DNA from 3 places in the Paenibacillus sp. FW507-14B1B genome. Region 1 is predicted to be linked to each of the others. Evidence: riboswitches for the same ligand, from Rfam matches in the RefSeq annotation. Region 1 holds a riboswitch; each other region holds the start of a gene.
What was found. A riboswitch is a leader RNA that binds a small molecule or an ion and turns the genes downstream of it on or off. The one in region 1 is predicted to bind ZMP and ZTP.
Positions count from the first base shown of each region.

Region 2: linked by a shared signal. The riboswitch ahead of purT (phosphoribosylglycinamide formyltransferase 2) and the one ahead of rpiB (ribose 5-phosphate isomerase B) in region 1 are both predicted to bind ZMP and ZTP.
Region 3: linked by a shared signal. The riboswitch ahead of AC3WJJ_RS08455 (bifunctional 5,10-methylenetetrahydrofolate dehydrogenase/5,10-methenyltetrahydrofolate cyclohydrolase) and the one ahead of rpiB (ribose 5-phosphate isomerase B) in region 1 are both predicted to bind ZMP and ZTP.

Region 1 covers NZ_JBYSWS010000004.1:420,123-428,213, reverse strand. The annotation lists gene glyA (serine hydroxymethyltransferase) at 1-1,134, opposite strand, end outside; gene AC3WJJ_RS20615 (TIGR01440 family protein) at 1,206-1,793, opposite strand; gene rpiB (ribose 5-phosphate isomerase B) at 1,881-2,336, opposite strand; ZMP/ZTP riboswitch at 2,489-2,571, opposite strand; gene AC3WJJ_RS20605 (low molecular weight protein arginine phosphatase) at 2,646-3,230, opposite strand; gene AC3WJJ_RS20600 (manganese efflux pump MntP) at 3,268-3,828, opposite strand; gene AC3WJJ_RS20595 (L-threonylcarbamoyladenylate synthase) at 3,904-5,118, opposite strand; gene spoIIR (stage II sporulation protein R) at 5,473-6,171, opposite strand; gene AC3WJJ_RS20585 (FtsW/RodA/SpoVE family cell cycle protein) at 6,325-7,536, opposite strand; gene AC3WJJ_RS20580 (FtsW/RodA/SpoVE family cell cycle protein) at 7,765-8,091, opposite strand, start outside.
Region 2 covers NZ_JBYSWS010000001.1:33,559-41,649, forward strand. The annotation lists gene AC3WJJ_RS00165 (MFS transporter) at 311-1,522, shown strand; gene AC3WJJ_RS00170 (YebC/PmpR family DNA-binding transcriptional regulator) at 1,673-2,392, shown strand; ZMP/ZTP riboswitch at 2,499-2,579, shown strand; gene purT (phosphoribosylglycinamide formyltransferase 2) at 2,659-3,819, shown strand; gene AC3WJJ_RS00180 (histidine phosphatase family protein) at 3,975-4,556, shown strand; gene AC3WJJ_RS00185 (DUF5701 family protein) at 4,810-5,430, shown strand; gene AC3WJJ_RS00190 (hypothetical protein) at 5,467-5,937, shown strand; gene AC3WJJ_RS00195 (cytochrome P450 family protein) at 5,992-7,185, opposite strand; gene AC3WJJ_RS00200 (arylamine N-acetyltransferase family protein) at 7,272-7,994, opposite strand.
Region 3 covers NZ_JBYSWS010000002.1:41,257-49,347, forward strand. The annotation lists gene AC3WJJ_RS08440 (Na+/H+ antiporter subunit A) at 1-607, opposite strand, end outside; gene AC3WJJ_RS08445 (hypothetical protein) at 851-1,075, shown strand; gene AC3WJJ_RS08450 (hypothetical protein) at 1,098-1,373, opposite strand; gene AC3WJJ_RS08455 (bifunctional 5,10-methylenetetrahydrofolate dehydrogenase/5,10-methenyltetrahydrofolate cyclohydrolase) at 1,563-2,411, opposite strand; ZMP/ZTP riboswitch at 2,483-2,560, opposite strand; gene AC3WJJ_RS08460 (hypothetical protein) at 2,616-2,801, opposite strand; gene AC3WJJ_RS08465 (sucrose-specific PTS transporter subunit IIBC) at 2,869-4,278, opposite strand; gene AC3WJJ_RS08470 (glycoside hydrolase family 32 protein) at 4,280-5,776, opposite strand; gene AC3WJJ_RS08475 (LacI family DNA-binding transcriptional regulator) at 5,933-6,916, opposite strand; gene AC3WJJ_RS08480 (MmcQ/YjbR family DNA-binding protein) at 6,913-7,308, opposite strand; gene AC3WJJ_RS08485 (Cof-type HAD-IIB family hydrolase) at 7,376-8,091, opposite strand, start outside.

The DNA.
Region 1 (8,091 bases):
ACCGATCTCAACCATTGCTTCTTCATCCATACCACGGGATGTAATAGCTGGTGTACCGATCCGGATACCGCTTGTTACGAACGGACTTGTCGGATCGAACGGAATAGCATTTTTGTTAACTGTAATTCCAATAGAATCAAGCACCTTCTCTGCGTCCTTACCCGTAATATCGAGATTACGTGTATCAACCAGCATCAGATGGTTGTCAGTTCCACCAGAAACGATGTTCAGGCCTTCAGCCATCAGCGTATCTGCAAGTACTTTTGCATTCTTCACAACTTGTTGTGCGTACACTTTGAAGGAAGGTTCGAGCGCTTCACCCAAAGCTACAGCTTTAGATGCAATAACGTGCATAAGAGGTCCACCTTGGGAGCCTGGGAATACTGCTTTATCAATAGCAGCAGCCCAAGGCTGTTTGCAGATGATCATACCACCACGTGGGCCACGAAGTGTTTTGTGCGTAGTAGTCGTAACAAAATGAGCATGTGGAACAGGGTTCGGATGCAATCCTGCTGCAACAAGACCTGCGATATGCGCCATATCAACCATGAACAGCGCACCCACATCGTTAGCGATAGAAGCCAGCGCTTCAAAATCGATGGTACGCGGGTATGCACTTGCACCAGCAACGATTAAACGTGGACGATGTTTGAAAGCTGCTTTACGAACTTCGTTGTAATCGATAAGGAATGTATCTTCTTGCACACCATAAGCTACAAAGTTATACAACAGACCAGATGCATTCACAGGACTTCCGTGTGTCAAGTGTCCACCGTGAGCGAGGTTCATGCCGAGAACCGTATCCCCAGGCTTAAGAGCAGCCAAATATACAGCCATGTTCGCTTGAGCACCTGAGTGAGGTTGAACGTTAACATGTTCTGCACCGAACAACTCTTTAGCACGGTCGCGAGCTAGATCTTCAACGATATCAACACGCTCACAACCACCGTAGTAACGTTTACCCGGATAGCCTTCCGCGTATTTATTCGTGAGCACGGATCCTAGCGCTTCGATAACCGCTTCACTAACGATATTCTCCGAAGCGATAAGTTCAATGTTGCTGCGTTGACGTTTGAGTTCCAAATCCATTGCTTCCAGTACAGCCGGGTCTTGCTTACGCAAATTCTCCATCATCTTCGTTTCCTCCCCAAATTCAAAAAATTTATATGGTATATCATCAATCACAACATCAAACTTACTAGACCTTAATCACAAGAAGTGGAGTTCATATCTTGCTCCAACCGATAAACGGCTCGCTGCCCACCAATCAACTTCGGTCTTGTCAGTGCTGCGGTCACGCGTGCTTCCCCGATATAACGAATACTAGGCCGAAATGGTACAGCAACCGGGCGCAGATGCATTCCGATCATGGTCTCACCGATATCTATACCGGCATGTGCCGAGATGCTCTCAGCAAGGCACGGAGCAGCAAGACTTCGGTAAGCTGCGGAAGCCATGGACCCGCCCGCATGTGGAATAGGTACAGCAGCCACTTCCGTCAGTCCCAGATGTTCGAGAAGTTCTCGTTCCACCACAAGTGCACGGTTCAAGTGCTCACAGCATTGAAATGCAGTATGAAAGCCAAACTCAGCTTGCACTTCCTCAATACCATTCAATACTTGACGAGCCGTCTCAAGCGCACCACCAGTACCTATCTTGCGACCGGCAACCTCACTTGTACTTGTTCCAATAACCAGTATTTTGCCTCGTCCCAAGCCTGCAGCCTGGGCCAGCTCCCGTACAATCGTCACGGTTTGCTCTTTCAAATCATGATCATTCGAGTAATCTGTCATGTCACAGCCCCCCATGGATGCGATCGCCCTGAACACAAGCTAACGCCAGAATTAAGCAGGCATTAGCTTGCATCACCTGCGATGAGCTTAACCTTTCAGATAGCGTTCCTCAATGGCCTTGATCTTGTTAACCCTGCCAACATGCCGTTCACCCTGACTAAATTCTGTACCGAGCCAAGCTGTAACAATCTCAGCTGCCAATCCAGGACCTACCACTCGTTCTCCGAGAGCCAGCACGTTGCTGTCATTATGCTCACGGGTAGCTTTTGCCGAAAATACATCGTGCGTCAGTGCACAGCGAATGCCTGGCACCTTGTTCGCTGCAATACTCATGCCAATTCCCGTTCCACAGATCAGAATGCCGCGGTCAGCTTCTCCGGATACGACCTTCTCACATACCGGAAGTGCATAATCCGGATAATCAACCGAATCAGAGCAGCCACAACCCAAGTCTTCAACCTCATGTCCAAGACTGCGAATAACCTGCGAAATTTCCTCTCTCAAACGAATACCAGCATGATCTGTGCCTAATGCGATTTTCATATGAAAAACCCCCTTGTATGTTTCGTCTTTTGTCACCGTAATTCACAAAAACAATGTAAACCACGTGTACAACAACTTGTATCATTATAACCCAAATTGTCATTAAAAGACGAAAAAAAGAGCAGTCCGCGCACGTGAAATGTGCACCAATTGCTCTTTGCCCAGGCGACCGGCCGTATGTTTCCGATGCTCCATCGTGGTTTCATCCACTTCGTCGCCAGTTACATCGGAATCCGTGTTTTTCCACTTCATCTTAAATCAAACTCAGCAGAAAAGCAACGGATAAATGTTTATATATTCGTGCAGTTTCTACTTATTCTCATTCCCTAGCTTATCCAGCAAGCGGAACAGCGCTAAGCGAATTTCTGCTGCTGTAGCCTCGTAATCCTCCAGTGAACCACCGAATGGATCGGATATGTCAAAGCTCGGAATACGCTGTCTAAGTTCGATTAGACGCACCTTGTCCTGCTCCTGAAGTTCACCACCAAGTGATCTTGTCATCTCCATTGATGCAAGCAGACTGTCCTGCTCTTGCAGATCCCGAAGCACCTGCTCATCATTCTCAACGTACTCCTTCAGCGTATGAACCTTGTCCGCCGCATAAGGAAACTGACGAATCGCGTATTGCTTATGGGACAGCGTCAATGTCAGAATCATATCGGCCCATTCCACAAGATCTGTGCTGAGTGGTTTAGAGCTATGACATTCTTCAATCTGCTGATCCCGAAGAACCGTCCCGGCATGACTAGATATAGGCATGCCCTCTACAGCGGCAACACCTGCGGAACGCACTTCGAGCGAAATCCCTCTTCCCTCGGCAAGCTTACGCAGCATACCCTCAGCCATGGGACTACGACAGGTGTTGCCGGTGCAGACAAATAATATGTTTTTCACGGTCTCCACCTCCCAAAATTCCATTGCTGTTATTGTATCAAATTATAAACATCAAACCAAATGCCAGCAGAATAACGCCGCCTATCATTTCTCCATATTCCCCAAGCTTACTAGCTGCATGTCGTCCCAGCATAAGCCCCATAATCGACATGAGTCCCCCAATTACACCGAATGATACCACAATCAATAGGACATCTTTGACAAACATACCAAGGGAGACGCCCACAGAGAATGAGTCGATGCTGACACTAAGTGCAAACAACAGCATGCCTAGCAGCGTGGTGTGATTAACAAGCTTACCGTCTTCCTTACGAAAAGAATTCCAGATCATATGTCCACCCAGAAGCACGAGCAGCCCACCCGCTGCAAGCCCTGTAACTTGTCCAAGCAAAGAGCCGACATATCTTCCTGCAAATAACCCAATCAGCGGCATAAGCATATGGAAGAACGCAATTAGCAGACTGATATTCAGAATATGCCTCAGCCGAATACCTCTCATCCCGACGCCAATACCTAACGAAAATGCGTCCAATCCCAGTGCCACAGCCATAATTAGGATGGTCGCGAGTTGCCCTGATTGGACAGACGATTCCAACATCCGAATTTCCCCCAAGTCCCTATGGTCTTGTACACCATATGCGGACAAGGAAGGAATCATTCCGGATAGTCGTTATTATTCTACTTGCAAAATATGATGGCCTGCTGCTTTAAGAAGCCGATTCATCACTGCAGCGCCGAGACCCTTCTCCGGGCAGGACTCTGCCAGAAGAAAGGTCGCGCCCTCTTCATCGAATTGGCGAAGCCCGGCGTAAAGCCGGTGGGCCGCTTCCTCCGGTGCGGCCAAACTGCCGAGCGAGACGACGACGTCCGCGCGGTAGCGACCGATGTGCTCGTCGAATGACAGCACACCGGTCTTCTCCCCGCGCGCCTGGGCCGCGTCGAGCTCGGCCTGGATCTTGGCGGACACGGCTTCAGCCGTCCGCCCTTGCACGATGCACAGCGCACCCTTGGGTGCGTAGTGCGTGTACTTCATGCCCGGCGAGCGCGGCGCCGGGCTGTTGGCGCTCCCGGCGCGCGCAAGCGCCGGGTCGCGCTGGACGCTTGCCGCTAATACGGCAAGCTGCTCTTCCGTGACGCCGCCGGGGCGCAGCACCGTCACGGTACCGTCCTGGCTAGCCTGAACGACCGTCGACTCGACACCGACCCCGGCCGGGCCGCCGTCGAGAATGCCGTCGATGCTACCCGCCAGATCCTCAAACACATGGCTGGCCAGCGTCGGGCTTGGCCGGCCAGAGCGGTTCGCACTAGGCGCAGCGAGCGGACAGCCTGCGGCACTGATCAAGGCCAGCGCCACCTTATGGTCCGGCATGCGCACCGCTACCGTATCCAGCCCAGCCGTTACGCGCGTAGACACCGCGCCGGGCTTCACAGGCAAGACGAGCGTCAGCGGTCCCGGCCAGAAGGCCTCCATCAAACGCCGTTCGGTCTCATTCACATTCAGAACAAGGCCATCCAACTGACTCTTGTCCGATATATGCACGATAAGTGGATTATCTGAGGGCCTACCTTTTGCTTCAAAAATACGCTCCACCGCATCCGTGTTTCCTGCATCAGCACCTAGACCGTAGACCGTTTCGGTCGGGAAAGCTACCGTTCCACCCGCTGCAAGCACTCTTCCAGCTTCTTCAAGCACAAGCGCGTCCCCTTGTTCTAGGTGCAATCCAGAAGCAACTGATTCATCTTTTTCAGTATCACTCTTCGTGGAACGTCCAACAATCGTGTTCATCCTGATATCTAATTTATCATCCATGTTCATCCGCCACATTTTGGTGACACGATGAGGAGCAACCATTTCCTGTTCACTGATTCGATTCTCTTTTGGATCCATTGTCATCCCAAACTTTCTATATATTAGATCATCCAGCAGCTATATTAATCTCACATTGCCACAAGGATGGATTGCTATATCGTCATCGGTTCAGTACCCATGCACCCTTCACATCTTGCATTTAACTGACCACAAGAAAAAGCGCTTGTATCTCACAGCAACCAGCAGCCCATCATGATCGGACCCTAACGCTAAAGAGAAAGCACTCTTCTGTTAAAAAGTGTATCATATTCTACTGTGATTGACGATTCGAATTCCACCTAAAAGCCTGCACCGTATACTCTAGTATTGTCACCTTAACTATTATTACTGCGATTGTAAGAATCATTGCCAGCTAGAAAGTGCTCTATTCCTTTATGCAAATAACCCAGACACCCATTCCCACAATCCTATGAACATGTCCCACAGGAAGAACCGCACCTCTGGTTCACTTGAATTTGCATTACTTCGTTCCTCTGATGCGTTGTTGTCATCCGCTTTAGCAGAAGCCGTCCGCACTTCACCATCTACCGGCTGAGCCGCTGCATCACCACTACCTGCATCGATGAAGCATAGAGGTGGGAATAATACGCACCACCAATTCTGTCCTTTTCCTTCACCTAACGTAATCCGAACAGCCTCATATTCTCCTGCGGGATAGACTGTCCCACCATATAGCTTCGTCGGAAATGGAACGCTTCCCAGTGTCACATCATAGGCATATGTAATGCCACGCTTGGACAACTCTTGGCCAACCAACTGACGGATTTCAGGCAAATGACTTCGAGTTAAGACTTTTGCGTCCTCTAAACTTTGCGGATTGTCCAATTCAAGTACCCACTGCTGCATTTGGGCTACAACTGCATCACGGATTTCACGTTTCACAAGCTGATCGGACGGGTTATCCGAATTAGCCAAAATCCGAAGACGGATAGACTCTGCCGGGATCGGTCCTCCTGCTACTGCAGCGTCGATTCGTTGCCCTTCCCAGGCCATCACAATCATAAATAATATAGATAAGAGCATGATCATTTGTTTAACAATAATACGGAGTGTCTCGCTATGCTTTCTCATAACGCCAGCCACCTCTCAAGAATAATCTATGATGTCTATCAGTATGTCCGTGATTGAGAGAGTTAAACGTGTAAACTAGCATTTTATTAAAAAAAGATAGAGTAGAGACACAAAAAGCCCCGAAGGGCTCTTTATACGTATTGTATTGATGATTTAATGATAATCGGAAATATTCCGTGCCTGATTCGCCTTGGCAACCACTTTAAATGTGCTCGGTTCTAGCAAATCATCATCGATTTCCTGTCCATAAAACTTCACACTCATCACAACCCCAAGGCTTGCCATATTGATCACCAATGAGGTGCCCCCAAAGCTAATAAATGGCAGTGTAATACCAGTTAACGGCATCAGACCGATAAACATACCTATGTTCTCAAAAATCTGATATAAGAACATCGCCACCATTCCAACAATCAAGAATGGCCCCGCCCGGTCCCGGCACTCCAGTGCAATCAGAATCATTCGATGAATGAGAACAAAATACAATAGCAGCAAGATAGATGAGCCAACAAAGCCGAACTCCTCCGCAATCTGTGCGAAGATCGAATCGGAATATGTATAAGGTACACGGTCTGATTGGACCGACGTTCCCTGCATAAACCCTTCACCACTAAGACCACCCGATGCAATGGCAAGCTTGGCATTTTTCGTATGGTAAATCGCATCTGTCGTCGCTTTGTCCGGTACAAGCCATGGATCCAGCCGAGACATCCAGTGTGCACGAGAACCATTACCGAGATACTCCTTAATCTGATCGTGATAATGAATATAAGCCTGAGACCCACCCAAAACTACAGCTGCTACAAGCACCAAGCCAATGAGTGCATGTAGGAACTTGAGGTTACCAATCCACAACAATCCTACCAAAATCACCACATAACTGAGTGCATTTCCAAGGTCATTGATCCCCATCACAAGCACAAATGGAAGAAAGGCAAGCAGTCCGACCGGAATCACATCCCGTATAAAGGAGAGCTGAGGTTTATTTTTGCGAATCAATATATAGGTCAGAAAAATAATCAAGACCAGCTTAAACATCTCAGCTGGCTGCAGGCTAAGGGAAGTGCCGAACTTGATCCATCCCTTCGATCCGTTTATGTCTGCACCAAAAAACATAACGAACACTAATAGCGCAAGTCCAGCCAAATAGATATACAGCGCATATTTAATCAGGAGACGAAAGTCTAGTAGACTCATACAAAAGAAAGCAAGGAAACCAACGATGTAATAGGTAAGCATCTTCATATGATGACCTTCCAGTTCCGTACCAATCGTAACGCTATATATCGATGAGACGCTAATCAACATGAGCATGATCAGCACAGCCACGATAATGAAATCCATCTTTTGTATTCTCTGAAGCATATATGCCTCCTTGTGCAAACGATAGTTTACTAATTCATTGTTACATGAAATATAACAATTACTTTTACTATTGTAAGGAATTACAAGCTGAATCACAATACTTCACATTTCCAGATCCGATTTTGAATCACGTAGTGTAGGGAAAAGAAAAAAGCCCCGAAGGGCTTTCCTATTGGTCATTGATTGGATTTAAGTATTCATCTTATTTCTGGTCTTGGTAGACCCTCATTAACTTTTCTCAGCTGTCGCTGTTCGATACGTGCTTGGCTGTGGCAGATCCTCGTCGATCTCCCGTCCGTGCAGTTTCACACTCATTGCTACACCCATACTCGCCATACTGATCACGAGCGATGTACCCCCAAAACTAATAAACGGCAGTGTGATCCCCGTCAGCGGCATCAGACCGATGAACATACCGATATTCTCAAATATCTGGTACAAGAACATGGAGACAATACCCACAATAAGGAATGGACCTGCACGATCCTTACACTCCAGTGCAATCAGAATCATCCGGTGGATCAGAATAAAATACAGCAGAAGCAGTACCGATGA
Region 2 (8,091 bases), on a different contig from region 1:
CTCTCGTTCTTTATTGTGTATATATCTTACCCTCCGACTGAGATTAGATCAAATTCATTGAGCATATACCTTCACACTTTGAGAATGTTCAATCAATAAACATAATAAGTATTTGTTTATTTTATAATAGATATAAACAGTAAATGTTTATAAAAATAACCAAAAAAACGTTGCTTTTCATTAATTAGCACCATATAATGACTACAGACTTGAACGAGGAGGTTACGAAAGATGACACGAGTAATATGTGGACATCAGGAAGGCCAGGATGTTGAAGCAAGTCCAATTTAAAGAAAAGGATTGATCTAGTATGTTGAAGAATCGTTATGTGCAAACCATCATGCTCTCGAGTGTGTTTCTCCAGCTTGGCATATGGATAAGAAATTTTGCGATTTTGTTATATGTTACAAACCTCACGAATAACGACCCCTTATATGTATCTCTTATTTCTGTGGTAGAATATGCCCCCATCTTTATCTTTGCCATTATAGGAGGGACATTTGCAGATCGTTGGAAGCCAAAAAGGACGATGGTATGGTGTGATGTACTTTCGGGACTATCTGTCGTTGCCGTGATGCTCGCATTGAATTTTGGTGGATGGTACACGCTGCTCTTGGGGACTTTGATTTCATCTAGCTTGTCTCAATTTTGGCAGCCGTCGGCCATGAGGTTCTATAAAGAGCATGTACCCAGTGACCAGGTTCAAGGTGTTATGGCACTATCTCAATCATTAATGGCAATTTTCATGGTACTTGGTCCTGTAATCGGTACATTTATATTCCTGAATTATGGAATAGAGGTTTCTCTTGGTTTGACAGCTCTTATGTTTTTTGTGTCCGCACTTATTCTGACCAGACTTCCACGTGATCAGCAGGGAGTAACTAGAGAGAAGAGCAGCTTTATGGGCGAGATGAAAGAGGGGCTTCAATATCTTTGGAATAATGTATCTTTGAGAACATTAAGTGTTTCATTTGCAGCAAGCGGGCTCGCGGTGGGAATGATTCAGCCTTTGATGCTATTTATTACGATCGAGAAGTTAGGAAGGGATAAAGAGTTCTTACAGTGGCTTCTTATGGCAAATGGTGGCGCTATGCTGGTAGGTGGAGCAGTCATTATGAGTTTAGTTGCCAAAATGAAACCTCAACTTATGCTTGCACTCGGTCTTGTTGTAAGTGCAATTGTCACAGTAGGTATTGGGGCATCGAGCGTCGTGTGGGTGACGATATTGCTTCAGATGATCAGTGGATTCTTCTACCCATGCATTCAAGTGGGGATTCAAACACTTATTATGAAGAACACGGAGACCGCTTATATCGGAAGAGTTGGAGGAGCGATAACACCTATTTTTATGGGGATGATGGTTCTTGGAATGTCATTCTCTGGTTTCTTGAAGGAGCAATCTTCCTTATTCATCGTGTTTAGCGCTAGTGGAATATTGTTTATTATAGGTTCCATTGTGCTGGCTCCATTATTTAAAAATACCGAACGGGTACATGAGCAGGCAGCGATTAGTCGAAGGTAACGAGATTAACATATTTGTATATGTAGAAACTGAACAACTATAATATATGTGTGGTGATGGTAAACAAAATGTTTCAGATCAGTGGTTTTTTCATAACCGAGTATGATGCTATAATAGGAAAGTAAAATTTATAAAGAAAGCGGGAACATCATGGGTCGTAAATGGAATAATATCAAAGAAAAGAAAGCTTCAAAGGATGCAAATACAAGTCGTATTTATGCGAAATTTGGAGTTGAAATCTATGTAGCAGCCAAAAAAGGCGAGCCGGATCCCGAATCAAACCGTGCTTTGAAAGTCGTTCTTGAACGGGCCAAAACGTATAACGTACCAAAAGCAATTATCGATCGTGCTATGGATAAAGCAAAAGGAAGTTCAGAAGAAACGTATACGGAGCTTCGTTATGAAGGTTTTGGACCTAACGGGGCAATGGTTATTGTTGATACATTGACGAATAACGTAAACCGTACAGCTTCTGATGTGCGTTCTGCCTTTAACAAGAACGGCGGAAACATGGGCGTGAGCGGATCAGTAGCATATATGTTTGATGCGACTGCTGTAATAGGTGTAAAAGGCAAAACATTGGACGAGGTATTCGAATTGTTGATGGAAGCTGATGTTGAGGTTCGTGATATCATGGAAGAAGAAGATTCTGTTATTGTATATGCGGAACCAGATCAATTTCACGAGGTTCAAGAAGCGTTCAGAAATGTTGGTATTACAGAATTTACGGTTGCTGAATTAACGATGCTGCCACAAAATTATGTCGAGCTTCCGGAAGACGCAATGCCACAGTTTGAGAAACTGATTGACGCACTTGAGGATTTAGAGGATGTTCAGCAAGTGTTCCATAATGTTGACTCTGAAGATTAAACTTTTCGGGTCATACATACAAAAAAAACCGCTATATAGCGGCTTTTTTTGTTGAATCTATTTGCAAATAGACGATTATTTCAGTATGATTTACATGACAATTGAAATGCTAATGTGTAACTGGCGGAACATGGGGAACCATGAGGGAGCACATTGTTGGCAGTGGCCGTACGCCTGGGCAGAGGTAAGGAGTTTCTTTCTCCTTGCCTCTTTTTATTTATCTACATTTCATTGTAGATCAATCCAAATAAAGTGAGGGATAGCCAATGTTACAGACTAAAAAAATGTTATTACTCGGCTCTGGTGAACTGGGGAAGGAAGTCATTATTGAAGCGCAGCGATTAGGGGTTGAGACGGTTGCCGTTGACCGTTATGAACATGCACCTGCTATGCAGGTAGCGAACCGAAGCTATGTGATTGATATGCTAGATGAACAGAAATTACGTGAAATTATTGAACTGGAAAAGCCGGATCTTATCGTTCCAGAAATTGAGGCTTTAGCGACTTCTGAATTGTTAAAACTTGAGGAGGAAGGCCATCGGGTAATCCCTACCGCAAGGGCAGCTAAACTGACGATGGATCGTGAGGGGATTAGACGACTAGCTTCAGAGAAGCTTGGTCTGCCAACAGCAGGTTATAAATTTGCGGATACATATGAAGAATTTGTTCAAGCGGTCCATGAGATGGGCTATCCCTGTGTCATTAAGCCACTAATGAGCTCGTCAGGTAAGGGACAAAGCGTTTGCCGTGAGGAGAAGGACATTGAGAAATGTTGGAGCATTGCCATGGAGGGAGGACGGGTTCAGAATGGTCGGGTCATCATTGAAGAGTTCATCCGTTTTGAATCTGAAATTACACTTCTAACGGTCCGCAGCGTGAATGGAACGAGCTACTGTGCACCTATTGGGCATATTCAAGAGAGCGGGGATTACATTGAATCCTGGCAACCACATCATATGACTGATGAACAACTTGAAGAAGCTAAGCATATTGCTAGAACGATTACGGATGAATTGGGCGGATATGGTCTGTTTGGTGTTGAATTATTCTTAACAGAAGATAAAGTGTATTTTAGCGAAGTTTCCCCTCGCCCGCATGATACAGGATTAGTAACCCTAGTCACTCAAAATCTATCCGAGTTTGCTCTTCACGTTCGCGCAATTCTAGGCTATCCTATTCCGGAAATTATTCAATTATTACCGGGTGCCAGTCGCCCCTTGAAAGCAGATAAGGAATTGGAGAATTATCAAATTACCGGTGTGGAGAAAGCACTATCTGTTTCAAACACCCAGGTTCGTATATTTGGTAAGCCTGTGAGTAAATTGGGTCGGAGAATGGCCGTTGCTTTATCCACGGCTGATACGGTTGAAGAAGCACGTATTCTTGCCAAGCAAGCACTTGATGGGCTTGCTGTAGAAGAGGCATAATTCATATTTCATATAATGATATTAGAATTGAAAAGTATAAGCGCCGTGTGTTAGCTGAATATAATAGCTAATCCACGGCTTTTTTCGATCTTTACATTGATCATATATTGAAGGAAAATGATTTTAATATTGGGGATTTAGGAGAGGGTGGGCAAATGAAAACGACGATTTATTTTGTCAGGCACGGCATCGCTCCATTTTCATTAGAACAAGAGAAAACATCAGGCGGAGCAAGACTTAATGAGCAAGGGCAATCAGATGCGCAAAGAGTGGCAACCTTGTTAGAAGATAAGCGGATTGATGTTATTGTCTCCAGTTCCCACCATCGGGCTAGAGAAACGGTATTACCACTTGCCGAGCTGCTATATAAAGACATCATTTTGTACAACGAGCTCATTGAAAGGCCTATCGCTACCCTAAATGAAGCAATATCTGAAGAGGAGCTAATTAACGCGATCGAACGATCATTTACGGATAAAGATTATTGTATGCCTGAAGGAGAGACAACTAGACAAGCTCAAGAGAGGGCTATGCCTGTCATCTTTAAATTACTATCGGATTACCAAGGGAAGAGAATTGTCATTGGAACACATGGTAATATCATGACGATTATTATGAATTACTTCGACTCGAATTACGGATTTCAATTCTGGCAACAGACTTCAAAACCAGATATTTATGAGGTTGAATTCGAAGATAAACAGTTAATATCAGTTCAGAGGTTATGGGATTGTTGATCGAAAGACCAGCCTAGTATTTTCAACAATCGGGTGCAACAACGATCAATCCACTTTTAATAAACATTAAAGTCCCTTCTAAACTATTACGACATTACATGGATAACATCAATGATTTACTTCGTCAAGTTTACAATTAGCATGAATGTTGTAAGATGAAATAGTACAATCAATTGAGCTCGAATGGTAGTCCTTCGACATGATGATCTATGCTACCTAGAGTTGTTCTATGGAAAGAAGGGATACGCAATATATGTTGAATAAAGAATTTGACCGTCAAGTTGAGAATTTAATTAATAAAGGATATCCTGCTTTAATTGACCTTGAACCAGAAGGGTTCAAGAAGAGATTAGAACCACTTCGAGCTGTCATCGATGCCTCTATTACTCTGAAAGAATTAGAAGAACGTATTCCCTTTGTGATTGTCATCAAGGGGGATTGGGTGAATGGGGAATTAGCGATGGGACTCGTAGAGCGAAATAATAAAAAGGGCTTTAGCGTGATGGAAGCAGAAGAGGTTGAAAGATTCAAGCCGATTGAGGGCATTCAATTACCGAATGGAATGGCTTATCTGGTCTTGGATATCGATACTGGGGAGTCCACTCGTAATATTACGCCCAACGAGGCTATTAAAATAATCATTAACGAGAATCGCTCGCCATTGACACTGGAAGAGGGAGTTGCGGTTATAACGCATTATCCGGATATGTTAATGAAAAATAAAGGATTCTCTCTGCTTGGATCACGGTGTGGAGATAAGAGGGTAACAGCTTTGTGGATTAGCGGAGGGAAACCTAAGCTTGGCTGGTGTTGGGCAGGTAATCCACATACATGGTTGGGCTCCGCATCCTGTGCATCGAGAGCAGGAATATAATAATATAACGGTTAATAACGAGAGGGAAGATTTCACATGATTAATGATCAGGTAGATACAACGGGTGAAGTGCTTCTTAGCTCACACACCGAAGAGTATTGGAGACGCCGGAAGAGAGAACTGAAAGAATGGGATCGTGCCCCTAAAATACGTAGACATCCGAAAAGAACTACAATGTTTAATGGGGTCGAGGTGGATCTTGAGATCTATTCGGCCCTATATAAGCTCAACCAGATCGGAGTTCAGACTGAATTTTCGTGTGCCGGTGTGAGTCCATTAGATGAACCTATAGAGCATTCGTTATATGCATATGTCACTTTCTTGGATGGAGAAGCTGCTGAACAGTTTACCTGGATCATACGGGATGTGATGAAACATCGTGCTCTACTCACTTATGAGTCTGATCGAAATCGATATGATGTATCATCATTCTTCATTGGTCATAACCGATCGTTCTGTTACTTACTCGATCATTGCGCTGAAATCATGAAACGCCGCACGCTGTAGTTGGAGTGCGGCGTTCTTTTTATGAGCTAGAAGAGTCAGGTTACACATGCATTCTTAATTGTTGAGAGATAACGGAAGTTCCTTCACACCTCGAACTAGCATGCCAGGTCTCCACTCAAGATCTTGTATGTTGTCTCGAAGCTGGATGTTCGGAAAACGCTGTAACAAGGTGTTGATAGCAATTTCTGCTTCTAGACGAGCAAGTGGTGCACCTAGACATAAGTGAATCCCCTTTCCGAACGCGAGATGCTGGCTTTTCTCTCGAGTAATATTGAAAATGTCAGGATCATTAAACTGCCGAGGATCTCGATTAGCGGAATTAAGCGAAACAATGACCAAATCCCCCCGAGTCATCTGCACCCCTCTAAACTCGAAATCTTCACTTGCCCAGCGAGAAGTACTAAATTCAACCGGGCCGTTAAATCTTAGCATCTCTTCAATCGCGCCATGAATCAGTTCAGGCTGATCTTGAAGTAACTTACGTTGTTCTGGATGTTCAAGTAGGGCTAATACGCCATTGCCAATTAAATTTACGGTCGTCTCATGGCCTGCAATGATCATCAGAATAACGACTCCGTACAACTCCTGCTCACTTAGACGATCATCTTGTTCTTCAGCAAGAAGCAACTGACTGATCAAGTCATTCCCTGGATTTTCACGTACTTTTGAGAACCATTCTCCAAGATACTTAACGAATTCGTCCATATGCTGGATGACAATATCTTCGCTCGTATCCTGATTGGAAGTATCAATGATAGAATTCGACCAGACTCTGAATTTATCTCGATCTTCAAGCGGGACGCCTAGCAATTCACTAATGACGATGATTGGCAATAAGAAGGCGTAATCATCAATGAGATTCATATGATTTTGTGAGGATACTGCATCGAGCAGATCATCAGCAATATCCTGAATATGATCTCTCATGCCTGCGATTAACTGAGGAGTAAAGCTTTTCTGCATCAGTAAACGCAGCCGCTTGTGATCAGGTGGATCGGAGAATAACATGTTACTTGAAAATACACTTGCTGCTTCTTCGCCATAAATTTTTGTAATATCCTTAATGAAGCGTGGGTCCTTTAAAACCGTTTCAGCATCTTCATAACTACTGACCAGCCAACCAACGTTACCATCGGGAAACCTCATTTTGAGTAATGGGTCGTTCTTTCTTAAGTTGTCGTAAATCGGATAAGGATTATCTGTGAACTCCTTCGAAAACAAATTACTCATGACATCGTTAGTATTCATAGACATGATCTCCTCTCACATTACAACCATTTCCATTATAAGATAAAAGCTTCTCCATAAATAGGATGATCAGTAGAATATTCAGATTATTTCAACTCGAAAGGAAGCTTGATGCCGAAATGTTCTATAAGAGCCTGCGCGTACTCTTCAGGTGTTGATGGTGAGAAGATGTGGACTTGTCCAGATGTAAAAATCCGAAATTCTTGGTCATCTACCGTATTACGGCCGTCTTTGGTACGTATATAAACCTTGGCTCCTTTATTAAATACGGATTCAGGAGAATACTGACACCAATAAGAAGTCGTGTCATAATCTTGTGGCAAATTGGGCTCCTCCGTAAAGGAATAAATGGGGTCTAGTTCTCCATGTTTTCGTTCGTATAACATCCAGCCGTATGGAGCTGATTTTTTAACTAAATAGATCTCATCTCCTTGTATATGCTCTATATTTTCAATTAATTCAAACGGTTGCCGAGGGGATGCTCCGGCGCCTACGTCGGCGATGAAACGTCGGTTATCGATTTCAATATGTAAAATGTGATGTCTACGTTTAGAAGGCGTATTCGTTTCTCCCCGCCAGAAACGTCCAAAATAATGCGTAACATTAAAGCCAAGCTCTTGCAATAGCCATCCAAACAACGCATTCAGTTCAAAACAGAAACCTCCGCGCTGTTTAGTCACGATTTTATTAAATAGTTGTGGTATGTCGAGAGAAATAGGAACGTCGCCTAGTATATCAAGGTTCTCATAGGGAACGGTATGGACATGATGTTCCTGTAATTGCGAGAGTACTTCTAAGTTTGGGTTCAAAGGGCCGCTGTAACCGATTCGCTTCAAGTATTGTTGTATATTCGGTTGGATATCCATATATTCAATGAGCACCACTTTTCTGTTTAGTATATCTATG
Region 3 (8,091 bases), on a different contig from region 1:
TCTCACTGCTATTAGCTATGATTTCACGAACACTCATACTGTTTGACATGATGGATAGCATCAGGAATCCAGTAAACATAGCAAGACCACCAAATACAGTGATGAGCATGGACTTTAATGCCCCGTATCTGGAACGATCACGCGTATGCCAGAAAGCGATTAGAAGAAAAGACGATACACTTGTCAATTCCCAAAATCCATAAAGCACCATTACGTTGTCTGATAACACAACGCCGAGCATAGCTCCCATGAACAGAAGCAGATAAACATAAAAGCGATGGATTGCTTCTTTGTTCTTATCCATATAAAACACGGAATAGAAGACAACAAGCATACCAATCCCTGTAATCAGTAGTGCAAATAACAAGCTTAGCCCATCCAGATATACGGTGAAGTTAATACCTAATGAAGGGATCCACCGTAAGGTTGAAAGTACACCTTCCCCATCTTGTATAGAAGGGATCCTGCCAATGAAATACGCAAATAATAAGGCAGGAACAGGTAGAATAAACCATCCTGTGTGTACTCGTTTCATGTACTTGTAAAGCAGAGGTACCAGAACGGCATAAAATATCGGTACCATAATGGCGACGTGAAGCAGCGACAAGTTGATTCCTCCTTAGCCCAAAAATGTTAATCTTCCCTTAGTATTGCCAATACAAAGATCGTAAGACCGAAAAAACGCAAAAAGAGCCCGCTGTTGGCAGGCTCCTCCGGTTACTTCCATATGTAATTAGCGTACAACTTCAAACTGTGAACCAGTATATCTTAAATTCAGCGTTTTTGTCAAAAGAAAAATGAATGAAAATAATTCAATTGGGCATCACTCTTAAGTGAGGAGTGATAAAGAATGATCATCCGAAAAATCACAGTTTGCGTATTGCTATTCGCTGTTCTACTTATGGGTGCAGTCCTTCTAGACAACTACATCAGCCGGATCCATTATCCTGATTCTACGGTCTCACCATTTAGCTACAATGATAATATAAACACTCATAATCCAATGGAAACAGAAAGCACTCGATTCTTTTTACCACGAGAATATATCCGAATTCTTTATCACCTAGACGAGTAAACAAGCGTTTAAGGTATATGTGTTACAGATTTTTAAAAGCTTGAATGAAACGCTCCGGGCTATCTTTCACCGTATAGGAATATACGCCGAATTTCGTATGCAAGTATAGAAAGCCGCCAGCCTTTCCCATCTGACGATAGGACAAGTCGAATACATCTGCAACCTTAAATTCACGATACTGCGTTACAATCCGATCGCGGTACAAATACAATGTCCTGTTATCCTCATACATGATTTGCTCCGTACTTCCAATCTCTCTTTGAATTTTGTAATAGGGCTGTACAGCCAACCAATCCATATTCGCCCTCCCTGATCTAATCATTTCAAATTTATTACCCATTGTAGCACATAAAATGTGTGGGATTATTTTACACCATAGTTGAATAACCCTTGTAACCATTGGTGATGCATTCATGATCTAACTCAGAAAAACCCCGAATTTGTTAAATTCGGGGTTTTTTTGTCTTCTTTTTCATTATGGTAAGTATTACTTCACAGCACTCTTCTCTGCTGCATCAACAGTATGCTTGAGAAGTGTTGCAATCGTCACTGGGCCTACTCCACCTGGAACGGGCGTTATCGCACTTGCACGCTCATAACACGCCTCGTAATCACAGTCTCCTATGTTCCCTTCATTATAGCCTGCATCCATAATCACAGCACCTGGCTTAATCCAGTCTCCTTGGATAAAGTTCGGTTTACCAACTGCAGCCACAACAATATCCCCTTGAGAGACCAATTGGTCCAAGTTCTGTGTTCTCGAATGACAGATTGTAACCGTAGCATTTCGGTTCAGAAGCATCAAGGATACTGGCTTACCGAGGATTGGACTTCTGCCAACAACAACGGCATGCTTTCCTTCCATAGGAAGCTGGTATTCGTCCATAATAGCTAGAATGGCTGCAGGAGTACATGAAGGAAATGCAGCCTGATCAAATGCATTTTGTGCAAACCCTAGCATTGTGACGCCATCCACATCTTTTTCAATAGAAATAGCTTCAAACGCAGCACGTTCATCAATATGATGAGGAACAGGATGCTGCAGCAATATTCCGTGTACGGAGGGATCAGTATTCAGATCTTGAATAACATTGATCAACTCCTTCGTAGAAGTAGACGCCTCCAACACAACCCGTTTGGAATCAATTCCAAGTCTTTTGCAGGCGTTACCTTTCATGCGGACATATGTTTCAGAAGCAGGGTCATCCCCAACAAGAATCGTGGCAAGACAAGGTGTTACACCTTTTTGTACCAAATGGTTTACACGATCCTTCAATGCCTCTTTAATATTACTCGCTACTTGGTTACCATCCAAAATCAACGGTTCGTTCTTCATCCTAATCAGCCCTTTCGACATTTATGTTAATAAAACACAAAGAGGTAAAGCGATTCTGATTAGAATCGCTTTACCTCTGCCCAGGCGTACGGCTGTTATCTATGTGCTCCCTCATGGTATTCCATGTTACGCCAGTTACACATAGTAGTTTTTTTAAATATATCACGTTTTGAAGTAAGGTGCACCTGAATTTCCTAATGTGATTTACGAATCTTTTTTTCTGCGATTCCTCAAGTGTTCCATTATTTCAAGCGCTCCTATAAATAGAACGAACAATATAAACATTGAAATAGACCGGCCATAATCGATCAGACCGAACTGCGGAGCGACCGCTGCCGTGATACCTACAACGATTATCCCGAGTACAGACAATTTCCACCCTCTAAACATTGATGTATGACTCCTCGCTATTCAGCTTCTTGTCCATCATTATACAATGTTCTCAGGCAGAAAAAATCTATTTTTTGTTAGAAACGTCATTAAGCATTCGATCATTAAATCCAAAGAACCAAGTTAATGTGAACGCAACACCCATCGCAACTAAGTTACACAGGATATAAAGTGGGAGCTGACTGTTCAAGTACAAGAGCGTTCCTGGTATAACCGTTACAGCCATGCCTGTCGCTTTTAACTGTAACAATGAAGCCATAAAACCACCAACACCACCACCGATAAGCCCCATCACAAATGGTTTGACATATCGAAGATTAACCCCGAAGATAGCTGGCTCTGAAATACCTAGAAAAGCAGAGAATGACGATGGAAGAGAAAGCGCCTTTAGCTTCTTATTCTTGGTCTTCAAGCCCACAGCTAGGCAAGCTGCCCCTTGAGCAGCCATTGCACTTGTAACAATCGCATTAAAAGGATTAGCACCCGTGCGCTCTAGCAACTGGATTTCTAGAAAATTAAAAATATGGTGCACACCTGTGACCACAATGATCTGATTAAAGAAGCCAATGATAAGCCCCGCCAGTCCAAAAGGAAGCTCTAGCAAGTATGTCGTTGCATTTAGAACAACCTCTTCAACCGAGTGAAATACCGGACCAATGGCAAATAGTCCAAGCGCAATCATAACCACAAGTGTTAGGAATGGAGTTACGATTAGATCCAGCGCTTCCGGAATTCTTTTTCTAAGAAAACGTTCGAACTTTGCCCCTATGAGTCCCATGAAAAATGCGGGAAGCACGGACCCCTGGTAACCTACAACAGGAATGAATCCAAGGAAAATAAGTGCTTCTGATGAACCATTAGCTACTTCATAAGCATTTGGAAGAGCAGGATTAACAAGCATTAATCCGAGCACAATCCCTAGAACCGGACTACCTCCAAACACCCTGAAGGCAGACCATGCCACTAACGCAGGTAGAAAGGCGAACGCCGTATCTGTGAGCACCTGAGTGAATAATAGGAAATTAGGAGAAATGTCTGCTGGGGTTGCACCAAACCAAGCAAGCATTTGTTCTTGTGTCAGCAGCCCCCTAAGCCCCATGAATAGCCCTGTTGCGACCAATACGGGAATAATCGGCACGAACACATCACCAAATGTACGGATGGCCCGTTGAAAAGCATTGCCTGATTTTTTTGATTCCTTCTTCAACTCATCTTTACTTGTACTCTCAAGCCCTAGGCTTTCAACGGCTTCAAATATTTGATTGACCGTACCAGTACCGAAGATGATTTGATACTGACCTGAGTTGAAAAATGCACCTTTAACCTTATCGATATTCTCCACTTTCTCCTGGTCAATCTTCTCCTTATCATGCACCATGATACGAAGTCTAGTTGCACAGTGAGCGAAAGAAGCGATGTTCTCCCTCCCACCGATTGCCTCCACTACTGATTTTGCGATTTCCCGATTGTCCGCCATCCTAATACTCCCCTTTCTTTAAGTCTACGGCTTGTTTAAGATCCCACTTCGTTACTGCTATATCAGCACTGCCTCCTTCGGTGAACACTCGTATCCCCTCACTTCCGGGCTGCGGAAAGATTCTACTCGTAAATACCTCTGACCCATCATTAACAAATAACTCCACTGAGGATATATCTACAAAGAGATGAAGTTTTAGCTGCTCTCCATCCATATGACACGATCTAGTCATTCCATATTCTTGACCAACAGGTTCACCGGATGCGGATCGATCCAGCGTTAGTGTGCTGCGCTTCCTGTCATATTTAATCACCGTCTGTTCATGCTCACTAGCACGAATTGAAATCCCTACAACATCCGCCTTTATATCATGAAATTCACATATCATTTCGTAACAGGTTCCAGCGAGTCGCTTATAGGTACGAACTTCATTCGTAATCTTGTCCTTTATCTCCATAGATTGCTCCCGTAGGAGTCGGAGTTCTGGAACCGGCTGTTGTATTAACTTGCCCTGATCGATTTTGAGTTCTCTTGGGATGGTAAGACAGTGAGCCCATCCATGCGAATCCGTTGGGTAGTCAACTTCAGGCTGACCCATCCATGCAACCAGAATCCGGCGTCCCTTCTCATCCTCCATCGTCTGAGGTGCATAGAAATCAAATCCACGATCCAGCTCATCAAAATCTCCATGATCAAACTCTAATGTATCTCGGTTCAGCGGCCTTCCTAATACAAATCCTGATTGGTATATATTGTGATAACGCTCTCCCTCTGGACGCAACCCTTGAGGTGAGAAGATGAGTACACCGTTGCCATCCAATTCAAAATAATCTGGGCATTCCCACATATAACCGAAACCGTTCAATCCAGTCTTTATCTCTCCTCGGAGCTGCCACTTTATTAGGTCAGGCGATTCGTATACTACCGCAGCTCCTGTAAGGTTTCGCCTTTGGGAACCAATCACACAGCGATACATATCTTCGTCTTTCCATACCTTCGGATCACGAAAATGATCGGTATATCCTTGTGGAATATTAGCTATAAGGGGTTCGCTTCTTTTTCTAACTAAACCGCTTTCATTCATAGTGGCTAAGCATTGATAAGGTTGTCTGTTCCAGTCTTGATCCCGAGTATTACCTGTGTACATCAAGTAAAGCTTGTTATCTTTAACAATCCCGCTTCCCGAGTAGGCACCATGGGAATCAATCGGATCACCGGGAGCAATGGCGATACCTTCATTATGCCAAAACACGAGATCCTTGGACTTGGTATGATACCAGTATTTCATTCCATGATACGTCCCGAGTGGAAACCATTGATAGAAGAGATGATACTCTCCTGCATAGAAACAAAATCCATTGGGATCATTCAATAGTCCGGTTGCAGGCTGAACATGGAATTTCTGACGCCATGGACTTCGTGCAACCAGATCAGTTAAAGCGGCAATCTCTTCGGGAGAAGCCTGTGTGAGAAGCCGATATTTCTGTTCTCTGTCCATCTCTCTTCTCCTTTACAAAGAATTATTAATATCTAACTTTAAAAAACAGATACAACGGAACCGGTTCCATTCATGAGTAAAAAAATGAACTCAGTTCCAAAAAAGCTTTTGTTATCCTTTTTGGAACCGGTTCCGCATTTAGTATAAATGATTATTTCAAACGCTGTCAACACTTTCACGATCCATAAAATCATATCCAAGAATTGTTAATGGTTTCACGGATTCTTCTCTCACTAGTTTTATGATATTTAATGCAGCCAATCGACCTGACTGCGAATAACCATATTTAACCGTTGTAAGGCTTGGATGAATCACTTCAGTGACGTCATAACCGCCGAATCCAGTAACGGATAACCGTTCAGGAATCCTTATTCCTTTCATGTAAGCAGCCTTCATGACACCCAGTGCAATGTTATCCGTAGCACATACAATTATAGATGGGTTACTTTGATCTAGAATGGATGAGGCTGCTATAACGGCATCTGACATTTTAAAGCCACTCTCATAAAAATTCACTTCAACATCAGCACGTTTGTGGATAGCATCTTGAAAGCCTTGTTTTCGATGAACACCAACGGCTACATCTTTCTCAGTGACACCAAGATAAGCGATCTGCTTATGTCCTTTATTCAAGATATACTGACCCACATCATAACCTGCACCATAATCGTCATACACCATGCTATGAACATCCGGATGCTGTTGACCAAGAAGGATAACCGGAACCTCTATTTCTTGAATCGCTGTCAAATGAGCTTCTGTGACCTGTGTAGCAAATAGAATAATGCCCGAAATTTTCTGTCTGGCCAGATCATATAGTGCTTCTATTTCCCGAATTAAATCTTGGCTTGTATTCACAATGAGCAGCTGGTAGCCCTGAGACCTAAGCTCTTCATCAAGGCCGGTAACCGATTGAGAGGCAGAGAAAGAGTCAAGCCTCGGAACGATGGCTCCAATCATATTCGTCTTCTTCGCCTTTAGGCTTTGAGCAAATGTATTGGGAGTATATCCTGTTTCTTGGATCACTTGATCAAGCTTTCTACGGGTAGCGTCACTAACGGATCCACCATTTAAATAACGGGATACCGTGCTTTTTGCCACTCCTGCAATCTTGGCTATATCGGTAATCGTATTTTTCATTCTTTATCCTCGTAGATTGTGGCTGAGGGCACTTTGCCTTCGTTTATTGTAATTCGGATCGATTTAGGCAAGCTTTTAACCACCAGATCATAGGAATGATTGATCATATCGTGAAGGTCAGAATCTGTTAATGAACCATCTATAGTAACGGTATTCCAATGTTTTTTATTTAGGTGATAACCTGGCTGTACTGCGCTATGTTGCTCTCGCAGGTTCTCAGCAATAAGAGGATCACACTTTAGGGATATGCTCGATATTTGCTTATTTTCCGATTTGGAGATCAATGCAAACATCTTCCCTCCAACCTTGATCACAAGCGGTTCTGGGCCGAACGGGTAGTCTTCAATTGCTCCCTTTTTGGATAAACAATAGGCTATAAAATCGCTATTCATGGATTTATTCTCCTTCATCCTTCATTATTCATTTAATATAACATGTCAAAAGGATGATAGCGTAGTTCTATACCGCAGACATCCCTGCAGAGGAGATTAAATTAAGCTGCATAAGCCCTTTCATGATCCCATCTTGGTCAACATCACTCGTTATATATTTTGCTACTTGTTTAACCTCCGGTTGTGCATTCCCCATCGCTACACCGTGTCCAACATACTGTAGCATTTCAAGATCATTGTAATGATCTCCAAAGGCTACAACCTCTTTGCGGTTAATCCCAAGATGATTGATCATACGCTCAATTCCTGCGGCTTTAGAGCCTCCAAGCGGTAAGACGTCTGTAGCAAACTCATCCCAACGCACAAAACGAAGTATATCCTTATATTCCTGTTCGTATAAGACCTGTTCTTGCTCGGTACAAAATACAATCGCCTGATATATCTCTCTATTCATATAATAATGCGGATCATATTCTGGCATCTCAATCTTCAAAGGACCGTAACTTGAATCTACACGTATATGTTTGGCCACATTCATTCTCATATGCTCTTCACTGACATAAAGAATTGGTTGGTCTGAACGAACAGCAAATGCAGTCAACGACTGAAGCACTTCAGAAGGAATGGGATGTGTATAAATGACTTCTCCCTTGTACACCACATATTGCCCATTCATGCTAACATAAGAATCAATCTCAAGTTCTTCTAGGAGATCCTTGAATAGAAATGGAGATCTGCCCGTTGCAATCGCAACCTCATGACCATTCGCCTTTAACTCCTTTA